DNA from 3 places in the Extibacter sp. GGCC_0201 genome. Region 2 is predicted to be linked to each of the others. Evidence: predicted binding sites of a transcription regulator. Region 2 holds the regulator's gene; each other region holds the start of a gene.

Region 1 (5,098 bases), on a different contig from region 2:
TATTAAGTGAAGGTGTCGGTATGGATAAGAAAAAAGTTGTCGTAGGGATGTCGGGAGGCGTAGATTCTTCTGTCGCCGCTTATCTTCTGAAGGAGCAGGGCTACGATGTCATCGGTGTCACGATGCAGATATGGCAGGACGAGGAGCGTGCGGTACAGGAAGAAAACGGAGGCTGCTGCGGGCTGAGTGCTGTGGATGATGCAAGAAGGGTAGCGGCCCGCCTGGAAATTCCGTACTATGTGATGAATTTCAGACAGGAGTTCAAAGAGCAGGTTATCGACTATTTTGTGGAGGAATATACGCACGGGCGTACGCCGAATCCGTGTATCGCCTGCAACCGGTATGTGAAATGGGAGTCTCTCCTTAAAAGAAGTATGGATATCGGGGCAGATTATATCGCTACCGGTCATTATGCGAGAATCGACCAGCTTCCAAACGGAAGATATGCGCTGCAAGTGTCGGCCACAGCGGCAAAAGACCAGACATATGCGCTTTACAACCTGACGCAGGAGCAGCTTAGGCACACGCTGATGCCGGTCGGCATGTATGACAAAGAGGAGATAAGGAAGATTGCCTGTGGCCTCGGCCTCACGGTGGCAGATAAGCCGGACAGCCAGGATATCTGCTTCGTTCCGGACGGCAATTATGCTTCGTTTATTGAAAAGGAGACCGGTACAAGTGCCCGGACCGGGGACTTCGTCACTTCCGACGGTACCGTGCTTGGTACGCATAAAGGAATCATCCACTATACAGTAGGGCAGCGCAGAGGCCTGGGACTGTCTCTTGGACATCCGGCCTTCGTACTTGAGATACGTCCTGAGACGAATGAAGTTGTCGTAGGGAGCAATGAGGAAGCCATGTCTCTCTATGTAAGGGCAAACCGGGTGAACTTTATGTCCGTCAGCAGCCTGTCGGAGAAAAAGAGAGTATGGGCCAAGATTCGTTATAACCACAGAGGTGCATGGTGTACGGTGGAAGAGACAGGGACGGATGAGATATTATGTACATTTGAAGAGCCCCAGCGGGCCATCACCCCGGGACAGGCAGTCGTGCTCTATGACGGGGACCATGTCCTCGGGGGCGGAACAATTATAGGAGATGAGTAGGAAGATTATGAGAGCAGATGTTCATATGCATACATCATTTTCACATGATTCCAAGGCGGCACCGGAGGAGATGATACTCGGAGCCATAGACAGAGGCCTTGAGATGATATGTTTCACGGACCATTACGACAAAGACGAGATGGAATGGGGAGAAGAAAGCATCTTTGACCCGGAAGAATATTTTAACGTACTGCGGCCTCTTCAGGAAAAGTACAGAGGAAGGATTGACATACGTATCGGAGTGGAGCTCGGCCTCCTTCCATATCTGGGGGACTACTACAGAGCATTTACGGCCAGATATCCCTTCGACTTTGTGATCGGTTCTGTGCACAGCGTCGAATCCACTGACCCGGCAGCCGGGAAGTTGTTTGAAGATAAGACGGATGAAGAGGCATACCGGAGTGCATTTACGGAGATACTGACAGATATCCGTGCCTATCAGGACTATGACGTGCTCGGACATCTGGATTATGTGGTCCGTTACGGGGCAGGCAGAGAAAAGGCATACGTGTACGATACATTTGCTGATATTATTGATGAGATACTCAGACAGCTGATCGCTGACGGGAAAGGGTTGGAACTGAACACGGCAGGACTCAAATACGGCCTTCCGTTCGCCCATCCGCACCCGGATGTACTGAAACGTTACCGTGAACTTGGCGGAGAGATTATCACCATAGGTGCAGATGCCCATTGTCCGGAGCATATCGCCTATGACTTCCAAAAGGCAGAAGATATCCTGAAATCATGCGGCTTCAAATATTATACAGAATTTTCCGGCAGGACGCCTGTTTTTAAGCAACTTCCATAAAAATGGTAAAAGCCCTTGAATTTTTGTATCAAATTTAGTACAATTATAAACGGTTGATGATTCTTTAACGATGTTAAAGAGTTTCAAAAATAAAGGCTGTGTAACAGTTAATAAACAAACTTTAGGAGGAATTAATCATGGCAGTAAAAGTAGCGATTAATGGATTCGGGCGTATCGGACGTCTTGCATTCAGACAGATGTTCGGGGCAGAAGGGTATGAAGTAGTAGCAATCAACGACTTGACATCTCCAAAAATGTTAGCTCACTTGTTAAAATACGACTCTTCACAGGGGAAATATGCTTTGGCTGACAAGGTGGAATCTACGGATGATTCAATCATCGTAGACGGCAAAGAGATCAAGATTTACGCTAAAGCGAATGCCGAAGAACTTCCATGGGGAGAAATCGGAGTGGACGTTGTTCTTGAATGTACTGGATTCTATACATCAAAAGAAAAAGCATCTGCACATGTGAAAGCAGGAGCAAGAAAAGTCGTTATCTCAGCACCTGCCGGAAACGACCTGCCAACTATCGTATATAATGTAAACCACGACATTCTGAAACCGGAAGATACCGTTATCTCCGCAGCTTCCTGTACGACAAATTGTCTTGCACCTATGGCGAAGGCGCTGAACGACCTTGCGAAGATCAAATCAGGTATCATGTGCACGATTCACGCGTACACAGGTGATCAGATGACACTTGACGGCCCTCAGAGAAAAGGCGATCTCAGAAGATCCCGCGCAGCTGCTTTGAATATCGTTCCGAACAGCACAGGTGCTGCAAAGGCTATCGGCCTCGTTATTCCGGAACTGAACGGCAAGCTGATCGGTTCTGCACAGCGTGTTCCGACACCTACAGGATCTACGACTATCCTGACAGCAGTAGTAGACGGAACAGTTACAGTTGACGATGTAAACGCAGCTATGAAAGCAGCAGCTACAGAATCCTTCGGATATAACACAGATGAAATCGTATCCACTGACGTTATCGGTATGAGATATGGTTCACTCTTTGATGCTACCCAGACAATGGTACTGCCTTTAGATAACGGAACAACAGAAGTACAGGTCGTATCCTGGTACGACAATGAGAATTCTTACACAAGCCAGATGGTAAGAACAATCAAATACTTCTCTGAATTAGCATAAATCTGCTTTAAGACTCACAAAGGGGTCCGGTCTATATTGGGCCGGATTCCTTTTAAATTATCAGAATATTGAGGGAATTTTCATAGGGGTCAGACCCCTATGCCCTAAAGGGGTCTGACCCCTATGAAAAAGGAGGCCATCATATGCTTAATAAGAAATCAGTGGATGATATCAATGTAAAGGGAAAAAAGGTACTTGTCAGATGTGACTTCAACGTGCCGCTTATCGACGGCAAGATTACGGATGAGAACCGTCTTGTGGCGGCGCTGCCGACGATAAAGAAGCTGGCTGCGGATGGGGGCAGGGTGATTCTGTGCTCGCATCTTGGCAAACCGAAGGGAGAGGCGGTTCCTTCTCTTTCTCTTGCCCCGGTCGCTCTGCGCCTGAGCGAGCTGCTTGGACAGGAAGTGAAGTTTGCCGCTGACCCGGAAGTGGTAGGGCCGAATGCGAAAGCTGCCGCTGCAGAGATGAAGGACGGCGACATCATACTGCTTGAAAATACACGCTACAGGGCGGAGGAGACGAAGAATGGCGAGGCATTCTCCAAGGACCTTGCGTCACTGTGCGACGTGTTTGTCAATGACGCGTTTGGTACCGCACACAGGGCACACTGTTCTAATGTAGGCGTTACCCGGTTCGTAGATACGGCTGTCGTAGGTTATCTCATGCAGAAAGAGATCGATTTCCTCGGCAACGCGGTCAACAACCCTGAGAGACCGTTTGTCGCCATCCTGGGTGGGGCAAAGGTTTCCAGCAAGATATCCGTTATCGAGAATCTGCTGGACAAGGTTGACACCTTGATCATCGGAGGGGGAATGTCCTATACATTCAGCAAGGCGCAGGGCGGAAGCGTCGGCAAATCTCTCCTCGAGGAAGATTATTGTGATTATGCGATAAAGATGCTGGACAAGGCGAAGGAGAAAGGCGTCAAGCTGCTCCTTCCTGTAGATACGGTCATTGCAGATGACTTTTCTAACGATGCAAATTCCAAGGTTGTCAAGGCAGGAGAGATTCCGGCAGACTGGGAAGGGCTTGACATAGGACCTGAGACAGCCGCCATGTTCTCAGAAGCGGTAAAAGATGCAAAGACCGTGGTATGGAACGGACCGATGGGATGCTTTGAGATGCCTAACTTCGCTAAAGGTACAGAAGAGGTTGCAAAGGCCCTTGCAGACACGGACGCCACGACGATTATCGGTGGCGGAGATTCCGCTGCAGCGGTAAACCAGCTCGGATACGGTGATAAGATGTCACATATATCAACCGGCGGCGGAGCTTCGCTTGAATTCCTGGAAGGCAAGGAACTGCCGGGAGTAGCCGCGGCAAATGATAAATAGATTCTTTTGCAGATAAATTATATAAAATAGGAGATAAAAAGATGGCAAGAAGAAAGATTATAGCTGGAAACTGGAAGATGAACAAGACACCAAGCGAGGCAGTTGCGCTTGTGGAGGAATTGAAGCCGCTCGTGGCTAACGATGATGTGGACGTCGTGTTCTGCGTGCCCGCTATCGATATCATACCTGTCGTAGAGGCTTGCAAAGGAACGAACATTCAGGTTGGGGCAGAGAACATGTATTTTGAAGAGAGCGGCGCCTACACAGGTGAGATCGCTCCTGCAATGCTCACGGACGCAGGCGTATCATATGTAGTTCTCGGACACTCTGAGAGAAGAGAATATTTTGCGGAGACGAGCGAGACGGTTAATAAGAAGATGCTGAAGGCATTCGAGCACGGAATCACCCCTATCATGTGCTGTGGCGAGACGCTTGAGCAGAGGGAGCAGGGCGTTACGATGGATTTCATCCGCCAGCAGGTTAAGGTCGGATTCCTGGGAGTTACGGCAGATCAGGCAAAGACGGCCGTCATCGCTTACGAGCCGATCTGGGCCATCGGTACAGGCAAGACGGCCACGACAGAGCAGGCGCAGGAAGTATGTGCAGGAATCCGTTCATGTATCGCTGAGATTTATGATGAAGCTACAGCAGAGGCTGTCCGTATCCAGTACGGCGGTTCTGTCAATGCCGCTA
Region 2 (5,098 bases):
GAAAGCCTGCTCAAGGCTTCTACCGGAAGCTTCTCATCACCGTCATTTCCTACCAGTGTCACTTTGTCTGCATACTTCACATCATCTATCTCCGTCACATCAACCATGAACTGGTCCATGCATATGCGGCCGAGAATAGGTGCCTTCTTCCCATGAATCAGGACATATCCCTTATTGGAGAGGCTTCTTGGATATCCGTCTCCATACCCTACCGGTATCGTTGCTATCCTAGTCTTCCTGTCTGTAATATATGTGCCGCCGTAGCTCACCGGGGTACCTGCCTCTACCCACTTCACGTGTGCCACATGGCTGATAAGCTCCATGGCCGGTTTCAGCGGGACATTTTCCTTGTGTACTTCCTCAGACGGATACAGGCCATAGGTAGAGATGCCGGCACGGACCAGATCCATGTTCGCCTCCGGCACATCGATGATTCCCGCACTGTTCGAACAGTGGTAATACTGGAATGTTACCCCTCTTTGTGCAAGGGTCTCTTTCATCCATACGTAGTTTTTAATCTGTTTTTCGGTAAAAGACTTATCTATCTCATCTGCTTTCGCAAAATGTGTGTACATTCCTTCCAAAGCCAGGTTCGGCATCTTGCTTATACGCTCGATTATTTCCGCCGTCTCTTCTTCAATCATAAATCCAAGTCTTGACATCCCTGTATCCAGCTTAATATGAATATATGCCTGTTTTCCCATTTTGACCGCAAGTTCAGATACCTCACGGGCCATTTCTTCCGTATACAATGTCATGCGGATGTCGTGTTTTATCATTTCCTCCCGTTGATCCGGAAAGATGCAGCCCAGTACGAGCAATGGCTTTTCAATTCCTGCGCGGCGCAGTACTAAAGCTTCGTCAAGCGTCGCGACCGCGAATCCCCACATATACTCTTTCGGAGAGAGCATTTTTGCTATCTGCACCGCTCCGTGTCCATAGCCGTCCGTCTTCACGACACCGAGCATCTTAACCCCTTCTCTGACATTTCGTCTCATCATCTCTATATTATATTCCACCGCATCCAGGTCTATCCTGGCACACACTCTGTTATATGCTTTCATCTATCTGTCCTCCTGTTCTTTCATTGCCCGGCCGGCATACTCGATCAGATCAGATGCCATGACGCTGTAGCATCCTTTATCCAGACATGCAAGTTCCCCTGCCCGGCCGTGCAGATACGTTCCAAGCTCCGCTGCTTCTCTGAGTCCCAGCCCCTGTGACAGCAGGCCTGCTATCACACCTGCGAGCACATCGCCGGAGCCTGCCTTCGCCATGGATGCATTGCCTGACAGGTTCACGTACGGCTGCCTGCCCGCCGACATGGTGACTGTCCGTGCGTCTTTCAGCACGCAGGTGACGCTGTACTCTTCTGCAAAGTCCCGCAGAATCTGCATTCTCTGTGATCTGAGCTCCGGGATGTCCTTCCCTGTCATACGGGACATTTCTTTCATATGCGGCGTAAAGATAAAGTTCTCATGGCGCAGCCGGTCAAGATATTTCTTGTGGTCTGCAATCAGATTCAGCCCGTCTGCATCTATCACGCATGGCACTTCTACATTTTCCATCACTGTCCTGAGTATCTTCCTCGACTTGTCACTCGTCCCGATTCCAGAACCTACGCTCACTACATCTGCCCGGTTCAGCAGCTTGAGCAGTTCGACTTCATCGTAAAAGTCATATGTCTTGATAACCGCTTCCGGCAGAAGCGTCTGCAGTATGACGCGGTTATCCTCCGACGTATATATCTGTACCAGTCCGGCTCCCACTGTATAGGCCGCCTTGGCGTTCAGGAAAGCGGCCCCGGACATGCCCTTGCTCCCTGCGATGATCAGCACCTTCCCATATGTCCCCTTGTTGGAATCGGCCCTGCGCTTAGGAAGGAGGCGCTTGTAATCGCTTTCTTCATATGTAAAGGCCGTACCGCTCTCTTTTTTGACCTCTGATGCATCTATACCGATATCTGCAGTCACTACTTGCCCCGCGTATTCCTTTCCCGGATATAATTCAAGTCCAAGCTTCCTCTCCTGGAACGTCACTGTAGCGTCGGCCCTAAAAGCCGTCCCCATGACAGAGCCGTTGTCCGCACACACGCCGGACGGAATGTCTACCGCCAGCCGGTATCCCTCTGAGCGGTTCATGGCTTCAACAAGTTCCCTGTACCTCCCTTCGAGAGTACGGTTTAGTCCGACGCCAAACAATGCGTCCACGATGATGCTGTACCGGCCTTCTGCATAATCTGTGGCAATCTCAGTTCCCGTCTGCCGCAGACGCTTTATCTGTTCCTTCGTCTCCCGGGAACACTGTCCTTCGTCCCCTGCGAGGACAGCTGTGACCGTATGCCCTTTTTCCGTAAGCATCCTTGCGATAGCAAAGCCGTCTCCTCCGTTATTGCCGGTTCCGCATACGACACATGCCTCCGACAGGTCCAACCTGCTGTCTTCCATGTAGGCCACGCATGCCGCCGCGGCACGTTCCATCAGATCTGATGGAGGAATCTGAAGCTGCTCAATCGTATATTGATCTGCGCGCTTCATCTGGGATGCATTCAGCAGATATTTCATACCTCTCACCTCCTGTTATTTTGCCGGTCTTTTCTAGCCTGCGAAAAGTTCCGGTATATAAAAGAACGTGTAAAGACAAGCCTGTTCTGCACATGCCCATCATTACACGTTTTTATACTTCTTTATTTTTTATCGCTATGTTCTTCGTTATAACGGCCTATGTTATAGGAGAGCCTCATAAGACTCTCGATAAGGTGAACATTTTCGACGATAATATGGTCCGGCAGGTTCAGATCCGTATGTGCAAAATTCCAGATTGCCCTTACCCCATTATCTACCAGGAGATTCGCGACTTCAATCGCCTTGTCTTTCGGGATGGTCAATACGGCAATCTCGACATTGTTATTCTGGACAAAATCTTTCAGCTCATCCATCATACGAATCGGCACGCCTCTGATTGATACTCCGTTTAACCTGGGATTCACATCAAAGATTCCTTTTAAGATAAAGCCCCGTTTTTCGAATGCAGCGTAATTCGCAAGCGCCTGTCCCAGATTACCGGCTCCGATGATGACGATATTGTGATTTTCTTCCAGGCCGAGAATCTTGCCGATTTCTGTATATAGATACTTTACATTATAGCCATATCCCTGTTGTCCGAACCCGCCAAAATTGTTGAGGTCCTGACGAATCTGGGATGCTGTAACTTTCATTCTCTTGCTCAAATCATTGGATGATATTCTTTCAACTCCGTTTTCCAGCAGTTCCCCCAAATATCTGTAATATCTTGGCAGCCTCCGAATCACTGCCTGAGAGATTTCTCTTTCTTCCACTAGCCCACTCACCTTCCTGTTACGTTCTAAAAAATATTATATAGAATTGTCACTTCAAAGTCAAACTTTTAGTTGTATTTTGTCCTATTTTCGATATAATGAATGTTAGCAGAGCCTGCTTTTAAAGCAATGCAGGACGATGCAGGAGGACGTTATGATACTAGCATGCCATGGAATGAATAAAGCATTTGGAGAAGATGTCATCGTAAAAGACGCTTCTTTTCATATAGAGGACTATGAAAAAGCCGCCCTCGTGGGACCGAACGGCGCAGGGAAATCCACCATACTGAAGATGATAGTGGGGGAACTTCCGGCGGATTCCGGGGACGTCATCCTCACGAAAGGCAGGACGATCGGCTATCTCGCGCAGCATCAGGATATGTCGGGCGGCAGCACTATCTACGAAGAAGTAAAGACAGCCAAGGCGGACGTCATAGAGACGGAACGCCAGATACGCGCGATAGAGCTGGAATTGAAGCATCTCGAAGGAGATGCTTTAAAAGCGCGCCTGGATACATATAACCGTCTCACCGCCGTCTTCGAGCGCGCCAACGGCTATGCCTACGAAAGCGAGATAACCGGGGTCCTCAAAGGGCTTGGATTTGACGAGACGGATTTTGCAAAAAAGGTCGACACACTATCCGGAGGGCAGAAAACGAGGGTTTCTCTTGGCAAGCTCCTGCTGACGAAGCCCGACATCCTTCTTCTGGATGAGCCTACCAATCATCTTGACCTCAATTCCATCGCGTGGCTGGAAACATATCTTTTAAACTACCAGGGTGCGGTACTCATCGTCTCCCATGACCGGTATTTCCTGAACAGGGTCGTCACGAAGGTCCTTGAGATTGAACTGGGGACGTTGTCCGTCTTCCTTGGCAATTACAGCCAGTATGCCGAAAAGAAGAAGATGATTCGTGACGCGAAGCTGAAAGAGTACCTGAACCAGCAGCAGGAAATCAAGCACCAGGAGGCGGTCATCGAGAAGCTGCGCTCTTTCAACCGGGAAAAATCCATCAAACGGGCAGAAAGCAGGGAAAAGATGCTTGCCAAGATGCAGCCGGCGGAAAAGCCTCAGGAGGCCGTCACAGAGATACATCTTTCCCTCGAGCCTTCCTGCGTGAGCGGAAATGACGTGCTGAGCGTTGAGCATCTGAGCAAATCTTTCCCTCCCCAGCACCTTTTTTCCGACATAAGCTTTGATATCAAGCGCGGGGAGCATGTCGCTGTCATAGGTGATAATGGTACAGGCAAGACGACGCTGCTTAAGATACTTAACAACGTAATTGGCGCGGACAGCGGAACCTTTACGCTTGGAACGAATGTACAGATTGGCTATTATGACCAGGAGCACCATGTGCTTCATATGGAGAAGACCATTTTTGCTGAGATCTCCGACGATTATCCGAAACTCACCAATACGCAGATACGCAATATGCTGGCAGCATTCCTGTTCACAGGTGACGACGTGTTCAAGCTGATCGGCGACCTGAGCGGCGGTGAGAGGGGGCGCGTATCGCTTGCCAAGCTCATGCTCTCGGAAGCGAATTTCCTCATCCTTGACGAGCCGACCAACCATCTGGACATCACTTCCAAGGAAATCCTGGAAAAGGCTCTGAACGATTACACCGGCACTGTGCTGTATGTGTCACACGACCGTTACTTCATCAACGAGACTGCCACCAGGATTCTGGATCTGGTCAACCAGACTTTCGTCAACTATATAGGCAATTATGATTATTATCTGGAGAAGAAAGAGGAACT
Region 3 (5,098 bases), on a different contig from region 2:
CATAACTTCTCCTCTCTGTTATACATCCTTATCGAACTGCCGATGTCCAATCAGGCATACTTACTTTAACAGTCGGTCAAATGCCCAGTCTTCCAGTAATGGCGTCTTCTCTCCCTGCATGATGAACTTGGCAAGGTCTCTGCTGGCCGCCGGCGCCTCGATGACACCGTTTCCGCCGTATCCGGTCGCAAGTATATAGCCCTCTACCGGCGTCTCTCCAAGGATTGGAAGGAAGTCCTTCGGCTCTGCCCGGTATGACAGCCAGGATGATACGAGGCCGCTGTCCACGATGCCAGGCACCCTGCACTCGAGCTGGTCTAACAGGAAGTCGATGAAGTAGTCATCTGTCCCGCCTGTAGCCGGAAGCTTGTCTGGATCCCACTGGCCTGCATGCATAGGATTGCTCAGATCCATAGAGAGATGGGACTTGCAGATAAAAATGTTGTCACCTGCTCTAAGTGCATAGAAAGCAGGATATTTCAATACAGGGAAGGTGTATCCTAATTTCTTTCCAGGAGGGCATAAGAAGAATGCTTCTGCCTTCGTATGCCAGATTGGCACGTCCATGCCTACCATCTCGCCTGTGAATTTGCTCCACGGTCCTGTACAGTCTACTACATAGTCGAACTCATAGTCTTCCCCATCGCTGGTCTTGAGACCTTTGATCTTCTTGTCCTCAACCTTGACCTCTGTCACTTTTACGCCGGTCTTGACTGTGCCGCCGTTCTTCTGCAGCTTCTTTGCATATGTATTAGATATCATCGTTCCGTCAAAGTAGCCGTCATCCTGCGTATATCCTGCTCCGAGTATGTTCTCCGTAGAGATGTCTGGAAGAATCTCTTTGATCTTGTCCTTGTCTGTAATATATTCTCCTGTATAGCCTGCAGCTTTGGCAAGCGCGATACCTGTCTTGATGGTCGCCTCAACTTTCTCGTCTGTAGCTACTACAAGTGTTCCTGACTTGTCAAAGCCTGCAGAACCTTTCTCTTCCTCTTCCATCTTGAGATAGGATTCAAATCCATACAGCCTTACATCCCAGTATCTGTTTCTTAAAGAATCGTCAAAAAGACATACCGTTCCGGCTGATTTCGCAGTGGAAGCTCCTCCGATGGTGTCTTTTTCAAATACGACCACCTCTGCGTTATCATAAAGGCTCAGATGATATCCGAGACAGGTTCCTGAAATACCTCCACCAATAATACCGATTTTTTTCTTGTCCATAACATTACCTACCTTTCATTTTTTATCTTTTTATTTTTTAACATGGGGCATCCATGTTATCTAACCTGAGAATCGTTTCCAGAAGCACCCTGCATCCCTGCCCGATGTCTTCTCCTTCTGTAAATTCATATCTTGAATGGCTGATACCATCCACGCTTGGCACAAATATCATTCCCGTCGGAAATCTGGAGGTCATGATAAGAGAATCGTGGAACGCGCCGCTTGGCAGTATGCGGTAGCCGATGCCCAGTTCCTGTACGGATGCCTCGATGCTGTCTTTGACCCACTCAGCCATAGGCGCGGGTTCATGATAAGAGAAACGTTCAAAGGAGCACGCTTCCCCCATCTCTTTGCAGATCTGTTCCAGCTGCTCTTTTAATTTCTTTTCGATGCGCTCTATCATCTTTCCGTCCTGGTCTCTGATTTCCAGGTTAAAGGTACACGTCCCTGGAATTACATTGACGGAATTGGGAACTACTTTCATCGTGCCGACCGTCGCTACCGTATATGTATTGCCGTACTCCTTCACAATCCGCGGTACAGCGGCTATGAATCTGGATGCCGCCACGAGGGCGTCCCTGCGGTCTGTCATCACAGTGCTTCCTGCGTGGTTGGCCTCTCCTTTTATGACGATTTCATAACGGCTCACGCCGGCGATGGACGATACGACGCCTACAGGCGTCCGGCTCTTATATAGCGAGGCCCCCTGCTCTACGTGAAGCTCCAGAAAGCAGTGTATGCTCTCTTTCCTGCGCTCTGCCCTTGGCACCTTAGCGACATCGAGGCCATAGCCCTTCATCACTTCTCCTCTGGACATCCCATACATATCCTCGTCTGTTTCACTGATATGAAGCTCCTCTCCGCACATGGCGCCGCTTCCGAGAAGCCCGCTTCCAAAACGGAATCCTTCCTCATCCGTAAATACGACGACTTCTAACGGATGCTGCAGCTTCCTGCCACTCTCGATGAGCGTCTCACACACTTCCAGGCCTGCCACGCAGCCGAGTACCCCGTCGTACTTTCCACCGTCCGGAACCGTATCCAGATGGGAACCTGTCACGATAGCCGGAAGATTTGGATGCTCTCCTTCCAGTCTGACAATCAGATTGCCGGCCTCATCCATGCGGGGCTTTAGTCCAAGCTTACGGAAATATCCTTTGAATGTCTCTCTCCCTCTTACATCTTCGGGCGAATATGCCATCCTCGTATACGTTCCGTCATCTTGCGCACCGCACTGATACAGTTCTTCCAGACGGGAAAGGACCCTTTCCAAGTTAATGTCCATAAAATCCCTCCATACTGCTTTCCGACTTGGTAATTGTGCACATTTGCAGCCAAATACCAATCGTTCAATAAGTATACATAGCTGTTACTGGTTTGTTGATTTTTATCTATATTGCACATTATAGATAATTTTTTAACATAATGCATCGGAGCATAAAGATAAAAAAAGAGAGATAATTTATCTAGTCTGGATAAACTATCTCTCTCTTTTCGTTTCTTACCGGAATTTATATGAAATCCTTATTGTAGTTCTCAATCATCTTGTATACCACAAGACCGATACGGACAGCCAGCACTTCATTTGCATTGTCAAAATCTATGCCTGTAATCTTTGTAATCTTTTCTATCCTGTAAGCCGCGGTCTTATAGTGTACATACAGGTCCTGGGCCGTCTTTGACAGGTTCTGGTTCCTGTCGAGATACGTCTTTAGGGTGACAATCAGATCGTCCCTCTGCGGCTTCTTGTAATTATAGAGCTTCTGAAGCCCTTCCGGCACATATTCAAGCATCATCGACGAATCGTCAAGCTGACATAGGAGCTTGAAGATTCCCAGATCCGAGAACATCATCGCCTGGGAATTCCCATCTTCGGATATCTCTCCTGCCACGTCAACAAACAGAAAGGCCTCCTTCGCCTCTTTGAAGCTCTCCGGAAGATTTATGATCCCCTCTACCATCCGCCCGACACCTGCCTTCACTTTCAGATACTTGTCATATGCCGATACATCCGCCTGCACCAGTTCCGCCACTTCTTTTATCTCCTGGCGGTACTCCTCCTGCGTCTGCTCCTTTGGCACCTTCTGAATCGCGACGATCTTGTCCAGATCATTATGTATCCGCGCCTCTGAAATGTGGGCAAATATAGCGTTGCTCAGCACGTTCGTATCCTTGACCTTAGCCTTGAAGTCGCCTTTCGCACTGCCTTCATTCGTCATTCCGAACACGATGACCCGGTAACAGCCGTCTATCTCTACCCCGAGCAGGCTCGTATTCTTTTGTAGCTCTCCGATAGAATGCACCTTGCCATTCAGGATATTGTGCATGATATCATTCTGAAACTTCTTTTCCAGCTCTGTCACCGCATGCTGCCTGGAAAATTCAAACCGCAGGGCCGTAATCGCGCTCTCTGCCGCGATACTGTCCATCGTATTGAAGGCCTGGTTACGTTCCGTGACAACGAGATATATCTTCTCCCGGAAGCTCATCTTGACCTGGATGATGCACTGGGGCACCTCGCCTTTTTGCTTCAGGTAATTGTAATTAGAATATGTGCCCGTCTCAAAGGGGGCCGCATCTTTCCGGATCTCAAGTTCCGTGTCTGCCCCTTCGGTACAGGCGAGGCAGGACATATTCTGGTTGAAAACCGCAACCGGATTACGAATCAGCTTCGCAAGCATGTCCAGAATATTGTCAATCCCTTTTCCTATCGAATCCGGTGCCAGAGCAAGTGCCACAAAATTGTCATATGTAGTCTTAAAATATTTCAGCCTCGTCACTTCCTCATTAAACAGACGCTCCATGATAACGCTCATGATATCTCGGAAGAAAAATTCAAAAGGAACTTCCAGGATTGGTATCGCATGGGTCTCAGAAAACTCCAGCAGCAGGCCAATCTTCGTGTCCGCGTCCTCCACTTTCCGGTCCCGCTTCAAGACAAGCGCGCTGACACCCTTCCTTGTCAGTTCGTTGAGATACCCTTTGAACTCATCAACCGTACATGACCGGAACGCATACAGCCTGGTAAGAAGCACTTCGCCGCCATCTATAAACTTAACGATATCGGGAGCTTCGATAATCGTCACTCCTTTAATCTCCCTGTCAAGCCATCTCTCTCCGCTTATAACCTTAACATCCTTTAACTTTTCTGCCTGCAGCAGCTCTTCTACATTAAATCCCATCTTCAACCTCACCGCCATCATTGATATCAGCCTCAGCCGGACATTTACAACGCCTTAACTAAGAATACCTCCAGTATAACATAAAAAGACACAGCCGTATAACGCAAATTGTCATACCTGTGTCTTTTTCGTCACATTATCTGTAATTATACCTTGTCACGGACTGCTCCAGATGCTTTTCCATCGCACGGGCTGCCCCGTGCCCGTCATGAGCCAGAATCATCCGCCGCACTTCCTCATGTTCTTCACAGATTGCTTTCAGCTGTCCATAGTCTGCCATCCCCGTACCGCTTATATGTTTCATAAGATTACTGATAGTCTGTATCATACTGTAGATGACCTGACTCCCGGAACACTGTGCGATGCACGTGTGGAATTCTATGTCATGCTCCAGCAGATCCTTTTCGCTTTGTTCTGCGTACGCCCTGCGCACAAGCTCTGATATCTCTTCCAGCCTATGGATATCTGCCTCTTGTATATTGCCGGCTGCCAGCTCTGCCGCCTTTACTTCCAATACGTTCCTGACCATAAGCATGTCTTCCACCTGGCTGCCGTTCAGAAAGAGGGACCATGACAGAGGTATGATGAAAAAATCAGCTTCCGCGCTGCTGATATAAGTCCCCTGTCCGGGACGGATATCAATCATCCCAAGAACGTCCAGCACCTTAAGGGCTTCCCGGATTACCGAACGTCCT

What was found. The regulator Rex, encoded in region 2, represses fermentation and respiration genes when NADH is low (regulators of the CRP and FNR family bind a similar motif). The targets are predictions, from matches to a motif close to ATTGTTAANTANTTAACAAT.
Region 1: the regulator Rex is predicted to act here: its motif matches at 1,970-1,989, upstream of gap (type I glyceraldehyde-3-phosphate dehydrogenase).
Region 3: the regulator Rex is predicted to act here: its motif matches at 2,627-2,646, upstream of HJV72_RS00490 (Zn-dependent hydrolase).

Annotation. Positions count from the first base shown of each region.
Region 1 covers NZ_JABFCH010000001.1:221,647-226,744, forward strand. The annotation lists gene nifU (Fe-S cluster assembly scaffold protein NifU) at 1-6, shown strand, start outside; gene mnmA (tRNA 2-thiouridine(34) synthase MnmA) at 21-1,106, shown strand; gene HJV72_RS01035 (histidinol-phosphatase HisJ family protein) at 1,114-1,917, shown strand; gene gap (type I glyceraldehyde-3-phosphate dehydrogenase) at 2,055-3,068, shown strand; gene HJV72_RS01045 (phosphoglycerate kinase) at 3,212-4,405, shown strand; gene tpiA (triose-phosphate isomerase) at 4,447-5,098, shown strand, end outside.
Region 2 covers NZ_JABFCH010000019.1:404-5,501, reverse strand. The annotation lists gene alr (alanine racemase) at 1-1,064, opposite strand, end outside; gene HJV72_RS12860 (NAD(P)H-hydrate dehydratase) at 1,065-2,564, opposite strand; gene HJV72_RS12855 (redox-sensing transcriptional repressor Rex) at 2,687-3,337, opposite strand; gene HJV72_RS12850 (ABC-F family ATP-binding cassette domain-containing protein) at 3,492-5,098, shown strand, end outside.
Region 3 covers NZ_JABFCH010000001.1:104,293-109,390, reverse strand. The annotation lists gene HJV72_RS00500 (electron transfer flavoprotein subunit beta/FixA family protein) at 1-3, opposite strand, end outside; gene HJV72_RS00495 (NAD(P)/FAD-dependent oxidoreductase) at 61-1,221, opposite strand; gene HJV72_RS00490 (Zn-dependent hydrolase) at 1,259-2,506, opposite strand; gene HJV72_RS00485 (PucR family transcriptional regulator) at 2,733-4,421, opposite strand; gene HJV72_RS00480 (FadR/GntR family transcriptional regulator) at 4,540-5,098, opposite strand, start outside.